2 regions of the Aurantimicrobium minutum genome follow, and region 1 is predicted to be linked to the other one. Evidence: predicted binding sites of a transcription regulator. Region 1 holds the regulator's gene; the other holds the start of a gene.

Region 1 (4,420 bases):
CATTCTTCTCAAGCTCCTGCAGGCAGCTGACTTTGATGTGAAGCGTGCAGAGCAGGGCATCATTTACATCGATGAAATCGACAAGATCTCACGCAAGGCAGAGAACCCCTCGATTACGCGTGACGTATCTGGTGAAGGTGTTCAGCAAGCACTGCTGAAGATTTTGGAAGGCACCGTAGCCTCCGTTCCGCCACAGGGTGGTCGTAAGCACCCCAACCAGGAATTTATCCAGCTGGACACCACCAACGTGCTCTTCATCGTTGCCGGTGCATTCGCAGGGCTGGAAGACATCATTCAGTCCCGTGCAGGTAAGACCGGTATCGGTTTTGGTGCTCCGTTGCAGAGCAAGGATGAAGCACGTGACTTCTTCGCAGAGGTACTCCCGGAAGACCTGCACAAGTTTGGTCTGATTCCTGAGTTCATTGGTCGTCTTCCCGTGATCGCAACAGTGTCGCCACTAGATCGCATTGCACTGATTGACATTCTCACTGAGCCCAAGAACGCACTGGTCAAGCAATACCAGCGCATGTTTGCTCTCGATGACGTTGAGCTTGAATTTGAACCTGCAGCACTGGATGCCATCGCTGACTTGGCCGTAGTGCGCCAGACGGGGGCACGTGGTTTGCGGGCCATCTTGGAGAACGTCCTCGGGCCCATCATGTTCGAAGTTCCCTCAACAGACCAGATTCATAAGGTCATCATCACGGCAGAGTGCGTCACCGAAAATGCTGCGCCGACCGTAGTTCCCCGCTTGAGCTCAGCTGTGATTGAGCCAGAAGAACGCACTGCCTGATAACATTCTTCTAACCTGATTTATTCAGGTGTAAGCGACTGCCGAGCCCGGCCCACGCTTCGCGGACAACTAGGTGTTGTCTTTTTCGCGAAAGTGTCCCGAGGAAAATATGAGCAACGCATCACCGTCCAGTTCTCTTGAATTGAATATTGGCGTGCCCTTTTCTTTTGAGGTTTACCCACCACGCAACCCTGAACTCCGAGATGCACTGCACGAAACCATCCTGGAACTTGCCGCATCTGGTCCAGATTTCATCTCCGTCACCTATGGTGCAGGTGGCTCTTCTCGTGATGCCACCTTGGATTGCGTGAAATTCATTCTGGAAAACACTGATGTTGAGCCGATGGCTCACCTCACCTGTGTTGCTGAGTCCTATCAGGGTGCCAATGAGCTCGTGCGGACATTTCTTGACGCTGGTGTCCGTTCTTTCCTCGCCTTGCGTGGAGACCCACCACAGGGAACGCAGGAAGGCGAGGACTTCCTCGGAGACTTAGGTAGTGCAGCGGAACTTACCCAGCTCATTCACCGTGTTCAAGCAGAACGTGAACCATTCGTGTTCGTGGAAGAACCCAGATGGCATGCCGGTGCAACACGTCTGAGCCAAAAGCGTGAGTTTGTTCGTATTGGTGTTGCTGCATTCCCTAATGGGCATCCTCAGTCACGCTCGAAGACCCAAGACATTGATGTTCTGCTGGCCAAAGAAGCTGCAGGAGCAAACCTGGCCATCACCCAGTTGTTCTTCCACGCTGATGACTACCTCTCCTTCGCTCAGAAGGCGAAGGAGGCAGGCCTGAGCATGCCTATCATTCCGGGCATCATGCCGGTGATTAGCCCAGGACGTTTGCGTCGCATGATTGAGATCTCTGGGGAAGATATGCCCAGTGATTTGGAGATTGCTCTTGAAATTGAGCCCACAGTTGAAGGTCAGCGGGAGATTGGTGTTGAGCACGCAGCGAACTTAGCTCGAGAGCTCATGGCCGGGGGAGCGCCCGGTATTCACTTGTATGCCTTCAACCAAAGCGGACCGGTATTGGATGTTCTGCGTAGGCTCGAAGCCTGAAGATTGAGATAAATAAAAGGCCCGCACGCTGTATTCAGCATGCGGGCCTTTAGTTTGTGGAGGTTTAGACCGAACGAAGAACCGTGACGACCTTGCCCATGATGGTGGCGTGGTCTCCCAGGATTGGTTCGTAGTTGCTGTTGCGAGGAAGCAACCAGGTGTGGCCATCACGTTGACGGAAAACTTTGACAGTTGCTTCATCATCAAGAAGAGCAGCAACCATGTCACCGTTCTCTGCTGTCTGTTGACGGCGCACGACGACGAAGTCACCATCGCAGATTGCTGCGTCAATCATCGACTCACCTTTGACCTTGAGCATGAAGAGCTCACCATCGCCAACAAGCTGGCGAGGCAGCGCCATCGTGTCTTCCGTGTTCTGCTCAGCAGTGATGGGGCCACCTGCGGCAATTTGACCCACCAGTGGGACCTGAACCGCTTCACCTAGAGGGATGATGTTGTCTGCCACAGGAGCGACCTGACGAGGAGTTGATCCCTGGCCGAGAACCTCAAGGGCGCGAGGAAGTTTGGGGTCACGGCGAATGTAGCCACCGAGTTCTAGCTGTTGAAGCTGATAGGTCACACTCGCCAATGAGGACAGACCAACTGCATCCCCGATTTCTTGCATGGAAGGGGGGTAGCTGTTTTGGTCAATGTACGCGGTGATGACGTCGAGGATAAGTTGCTGCTTTGCACTCAGCCCTTTGCGACGTTTGCTTGTGCCAGCTGCTGTCTCAGTCATGGCTTATTCCGATCTGTCTGGGAGTGTTCCAATCCACAAACCGGAATGTCCGTGGTTGGTGATGAACTATCTCCATTACCGAAAGAGTATTCGAAATATGGGAAGAAAACAAACACATATTCGAAAATTCCGCAAGTAATGTCCCAAAAACCTTCAATATCTACTTGACATTGAATGAATACGAATATATCTTCGAAATATATCTTCGAATCGGGTTCTCCCGGCCGAGAGCCCGATTCGAGATAAAACAGGAAAAGGAGAATCTCATGAGCGCAGTACTCGCATTCACCGCACCAATTCACCGCCCCGTCGAACCTGACTACATTGACGAGCCATGCAGCGAAACTGGCAGTGTCCGTAGCTCCGGTCACACTAACAACGTGACTTACGTAAACTTTCTTCCTGCAGCTACCCCCACCACTCGTCTTCGAATCACCAAGCGTGGTCGTCGAGTTCTCACAGCCCTTGTTGCGCTTCCTCTCGTGATCGGCGCCCTCGTCGCGGCACTCAACAGTGGTGGTGCTGTGGCGACTGCTGAAGGTGCATCACAAGACTTCACATATGTGACCTTGTCCTCGGGGGAGACCCTGTGGCACCTCGCTGCTGAAATTGCACCCAACGCTGACCCACGTGACGTTGTGGCAGAGATTGTCTCGCTGAACAACCTAGAAGGTCCTGTACAGGCAGGACAGAAGATCGCTTTACCTGCAGGTTACTAAGTCACATATTCCTGCATTCTTCTTTTCGAACGCCGGCTCCTAGAAGGGGGTCGGCGTTCTTCCTTTCTTTCACGGCTTAAACTGAAGAGGTGACTTCTCTTGACGACCTCCCCATTCGCGACGACCTTCGGGGCCTCAAGCCTTATGGCGCTCCTCAAGAGCACGTGCGCGTGGAGCTCAACGTCAACGAAAACACACACCCCGTACCACCGCAGGTTGTTGAAGACATCATGGGGCGAATTCATATAGCTCTGGGGCGAATCAACCGATACCCAGATCGTGAATTCACCGAACTGCGCAAGGCACTAGCCACATATTTGGGTCACGGGCTGACTGCAGAGAACATCTGGGCGGCAAACGGATCCAATGAGGTCATTCAGCAGTTACTCCAAGCATTTGGTGGTCCTGGCCGCTCGTTGCTGGCATTTCCTCCCACTTACTCCATGCATTCCATCATTGCCTCAGGAACAGGTACGCAGTGGATTCCCGCCCAGCGTGATGCTGACTTTGAGATTTCCCCCGCAACGGCGGTTGCAGCCATCAAGGAACACAAGCCTGACATCGTGTTCTTCTGCACCCCCAACAACCCCACAGGAACCCCTGTCTCGCTAGAAACTATTGCTGCGGCCTATGACGCAACAGATGGCATTGTTTTCGTCGATGAGGCTTATGCCGAGTTTGCGCCTGAAGGTGAGCCCACTGCGTTGACATTGTTGGCTGGTCGTCCACGCCTGGTCATCTCCCGCACCATGAGTAAAGCTTTTGCCTTTGCTGGTGCTCGCTTGGGGTATCTCGCTGCTGATCCTGCTGTGACCGATGCTCTTCGCTTGGTGCGTTTGCCCTACCATCTCTCTGCACTGACGCAGGCAGCTGCGGAAGGAGCACTGGCACACACTCCAGCAATGCTGGCGATGGTCGATGACATTCGTTCTCAACGAGACCGCCTCGTCACTGAGCTCACTGCCCTCGGATACACGCCATATCCCTCAAGTGCGAACTTCGTTCTCTTTGGTGGAGTTCGTCATCCTCAGGATGTGTTTGAGAAACTCCTAGCTCAAGGAATCATCATCCGTGACATCGGTATGCCCCACCACCTACGTGTGACGGCA
Region 2 (4,420 bases), 410 kb from region 1:
TGTTTATGACAACGACATCAGGTTGTGGCGAGCTAGCACTTCGCTTGAGGTCAGGATCAGCTTCCGCTTCGGCTGCTAAATCAAACTTGATGTATCCAGCTGCTTCCATAGCTCCGGCAAGACGTTCACTATCGTGAACGTTCATCTGGCAGCCAAATGTTCGTACCTCATAGGTACGCCGACGACCAGATTCATCAACAGCCGCTTCAGAGACGGGGATGAATGTGGGAGCTTCACTTGGACTGGACATAGGAGTCCAGTTTACTTTGCCGAGTTTGGTCCCATGTAATGGGCCCACAGAGCTGCCAGCCCCCAGAGAACACCAACATATCCAGCTGCGTAGCTAGCAAACATCCAGGGTGTAGCGACCTCTGAAGGAAGTACGGCTGCAACAACACCGAGTACAACACACAGCACGCCGCAGATAATCACAGCAACGACGTTTCGCTTTTTTGCTTTCAAACGTGCAGCTTGTTGTTTGGGCGTAAGAGGTTTTGCAGGAGTTTCAGTTTGTTCTTCTGGAGTGGGATCAAACATAGTTTCTACTTCCTGCGACGATAGCCCCATGTGATGTACACGATGATGACAAGTAATGCGGCAACGACCGCATAGGGGCTGTTGAGAATATCATTGAGCACTCTTGAAAGCTTAGGACCTAGAACTCAAAGCTTGTTTACACGCCGCACGAACTATGTCTCCGGAATATCCCCGCCTACTGAGAAACCCAACCAATCGGCGTTCTGCCGTAACATCGTCAAGTCGTGAAAATTGGCGAACTCTCTGTAAGGCAAGTTCAGTAGCTTTGTGTAATTCGTCATCGTCGTCTATAGATTCCACGGCAGCGCTAATCAGTGCAGTTGAGATTCCTCGTTGACGCAACTCTCTGGTAATTACGCTTTTACTTTTGCCATTGCGCTCGCTCAGTCGAGAAGCAAGCTCATGCGCTAATCGTTCATCGTTGAGATAGTTCAAACGCTCGCATTTGGCTACCAATTCGGCCGCATCCGCTTCAGGGGCATCCTTACTAGCAAGCCACTGTTGCACCTCAAACACAGACATGTCCTGTGAGTTGAGTTTTCTGAGCAAACTCTGCTCCAGCGCATCAAGATCCAAACCTGCCGCAGAAACTTCTTCTGGTTCCTCAACCTCTGTAAACAAAATTGCACTCAAACGAGACACCCCTTCAGGAACATCGTGTGAGTTAGCCGTTGCCTCACCTGCATTCACAGGTGAGGCAACGGGCTGATTCTCTTCTGGATTAACCCAGGGTAAGAATGTGACGTTTGTCACGAAACTCAGGCTCCCTTACGGACCTCTTCGAGTGCCTCGAAGTCTGGTTCGACCTCGGTGGCAGTAGCGGCTGCTTCAACAGCAGCAGCTTCCGCAGCAGCAGCACCAACACCGAGCTTTGCAAGGATCTTCTGTTCGATTTCTAGCGCCACTGCAGGGTTTTCGATCAGGAAGTTACGAGAGTTTTCTTTACCCTGACCAAGCTGGTCTGCTTCGTAGGTGTACCACGCTCCAGACTTCTTGACGATTCCGTGATCGACGCCAAAGTCCAAAAGGCTTCCTTCACGAGAGATACCAGTCCCGTAAAGAATGTCGAATTCAGCTTGCTTGAAGGGTGGGGCCATCTTGTTCTTGACGACCTTGACGCGAGTACGGTTACCGACGGCATCGGTACCATCCTTCAGGGTTTCAATGCGGCGAATATCCAGACGCACGGAAGCATAGAACTTCAATGCCTTACCACCAGCAGTGGTTTCTGGGCTTCCAAAGAACACACCAATCTTCTCGCGTAGCTGGTTGATGAAGATCATGGTTGTGTTGGTGGAGTTCAATCCACCGGTGAGCTTACGCAGCGCCTGAGACATCAAACGTGCCTGCAGACCCACGTGAGAGTCTCCCATTTCGCCTTCAATTTCAGCGCGAGGAACCAAAGCAGCGACGGAGTCTATGACGATGAGATCAATAGATCCTGAGCGGACAAGCATGTCTGCAATCTCAAGTGCTTGTTCACCAGTATCAGGCTGCGAAACAAGAAGAGCATCAATATCAACACCAAGCTTCTTGGCGTATTCAGGGTCGAGTGCGTGTTCAGCGTCGATAAAGGCGGCGATGCCGCCCTGCTTCTGCACATTCGCAATAGCGTGCAGTGTCAGTGTGGTTTTACCGGATGACTCTGGACCGTAAATCTCGACGATACGGCCACGAGGAAGTCCCCCGATACCGAGAGCAACATCAAGTGCAATTGATCCTGTCGGAATCACCTCGACGGGAGCGCGTTCGTCGCTTCCCAGGCGCATGACGGAACCTTTACCGAACTGGCGGTCAATTTGGGCTAGTGCTGTTTCTAGTGCTTTTTCGCGGTCAGCGGCGGATGCCATGGCCGTCTCCTTTACATATCGAGGGTGATTCGCCTATCGGCTGCCGTGCTACTCCTCCGCTACCGACCGGCCGGTGAAGGCGGGGCGGGCGCTGCGGGGCGCTTACGACAAGGCGGATGCTCCTATTCGGACGTATTTCACCGTAGAAGTAGCCACGGACATTAACTGCCTGTGGTGCTTCTTCGGGGATAACACGTGCAAACAAGTGCATGTGTAGGAGACTAGCCGTTTTCGAATACATATTCGAACAAATGTCGGCGTGTTGGAAATTACTTCTTAGGCTCGGGTAAACCGACTCCATACCAGCGTGACTCGGGAACGTCAGCCGCTTTGACAAGGGCTAACCATACGGAACGTGCAGGAATCCCCTTACGCAGAGCCTCCGCAGCCGTTTGTGAACCCAGTTCAGACAACACCAAGTCATTGACTAAGACACGTCCATATGCCTCACCGAACTCGTCTGAGACGGCGCGCCAAAATTCGCTGAGGCGCACAAAAACTACTAGCGAGTAGCTACGAAATCGTTGACGAACTCGTCGGGAACAGTGTCCGGGATTGCGCGCATAGGCTCAATACCTTCAATGACTGCTAAACGATCGCCCACTTCACGCATAATTTGTGAAATTGGAGTGTCCAGAGCATCTGCCACAGCGGCAAGAATCTCAGAACTCGCTTCTTTTTGCCCGCGTTCGACCTCACTCAGATACCCAAGTGCAACGCTAGCCTTGCTCGCAACCTGTCGCAGTGTGCGACCTTTCTGCAAGCGGTAGTCGCGCAGAACATCGCCGATTTCCTGTCGAACAAGAATCATGGTGCCTCCCTACGCTGGTGAACCTGTCGGTTCCTCTTCATCTACATCACTATGTTAGTCACTCAAACCTGAAAACAAGATGTGAGTCTTCTTGTATCAACTTAGGTTACGCGAGATTTATTCCCAGAGAATGACACCTAATTTACGTGCCTCGCAAGAAGCGCTAGTGCAGCTTGAACAGTGAGTGCGCGGATTTCATTTCTCGTGCCCTCAAAATGGTGTTCTTCTATAGTTTCACTCCCCTGCCCCACGCAGGCAATAAAGACAGTCCCTACCGCGACACCGCCTTGTGAATCTGGTCCAGCAACCCCGGTAGTTGCAAGCCCGATGTCTGCTGAGAGTTTGTTGGCAACACCGACAGCCATCAGTTTGGCGACTTTCGAATCAACGGGACCACGCTGCTCAAGAAGAGCACTGTCAATGCCTAACAACTCATGTTTGAGATCAGTCGCGTAGGCAACAATGCCGCCACGAAAGACCACGGATGCGCCGGGAACTTCGGTAAGACGAGCTGCAAGCAGGCCACCGGTCAAAGATTCGGCAACTGCAACAGTGATTCCTCGCTGGGTGAGGCGCTGGATGAGCTCAGAGGTCATGACTAGTCCTCTTGAGTAGCGAGTTTCTTTGTTTGCCGGCGGGCGTCAAGAAGATAGTCGACACCCGTCCAAACCGTGATGATGGTGGCTGCAGACATCAAGATTGTGTTTAACACATCAGCAGCAGTGCCCATAAAGATTTGAAGAGGAAGCAACGCGCAAGTAATGGCAACAAACTGAGTAATTGTCTTTATCTTGCCGCCGCGTGAGGCGGGGATGACACGATCGCTGAGTACGGCAAATCGATATACCGTGATGCCAATTTCGCGAAGCAGAATCAGGCCGGTGACCCACCAGGGAAGTTCACCCAGCATTGAGAGTGTTATCAGTGCGCCGCCGGTAAGTACTTTGTCTGCAATGGGGTCAAGAAGCTTCCCGAAATCACTGACCACGTTGTATTTACGAGCAAGGTAGCCATCTATTCCATCCGTCGCCATGCCAAAAACAAAAAGTCCGGCACCCCACCACCGCAGAGGAGAGTTCACGTCATCACCTGCAGTCAGGAGCATCCAGATAAAAACCGGCGCAAAAAAGATGCGAACAATGGTGATGATGTTCGGTACGTGCTTCATAGCTTCAGGCTAGTCCCGGCCTGTGAGTTGCCATGCATCTTCATTGCCGTCATC

What was found. Region 1 encodes LexA, which represses DNA repair genes until DNA is damaged. Its sites were predicted from a motif close to TCGAACANNTGTTCGA; they were not measured.
Region 2: recA (recombinase RecA) is a predicted target of LexA. The motif match lies at 2,619-2,634, and genes of this name have one in related genera.

What each region holds. Positions count from the first base shown of each region.
Region 1 is NZ_AP017457.1:789,449-793,868, reverse strand. It holds gene clpX (ATP-dependent Clp protease ATP-binding subunit ClpX) at 1-793, shown strand, start outside; gene AUMI_RS03845 (methylenetetrahydrofolate reductase) at 903-1,853, shown strand; gene lexA (transcriptional repressor LexA) at 1,918-2,592, opposite strand; gene AUMI_RS03835 (hypothetical protein) at 2,859-3,311, shown strand; gene AUMI_RS03830 (histidinol-phosphate transaminase) at 3,401-4,420, shown strand, end outside.
Region 2 is NZ_AP017457.1:374,816-379,235, reverse strand. It holds gene miaB (tRNA (N6-isopentenyl adenosine(37)-C2)-methylthiotransferase MiaB) at 1-250, opposite strand, end outside; gene AUMI_RS01895 (hypothetical protein) at 262-537, opposite strand; gene AUMI_RS08085 (regulatory protein RecX) at 649-1,290, opposite strand; gene recA (recombinase RecA) at 1,296-2,387, opposite strand; gene AUMI_RS01880 (DUF3046 domain-containing protein) at 2,657-2,881, opposite strand; gene AUMI_RS01875 (helix-turn-helix domain-containing protein) at 2,890-3,198, opposite strand; gene AUMI_RS01870 (CinA family protein) at 3,336-3,794, opposite strand; gene pgsA (CDP-diacylglycerol--glycerol-3-phosphate 3-phosphatidyltransferase) at 3,797-4,366, opposite strand; gene AUMI_RS01860 (FtsK/SpoIIIE family DNA translocase) at 4,376-4,420, opposite strand, start outside.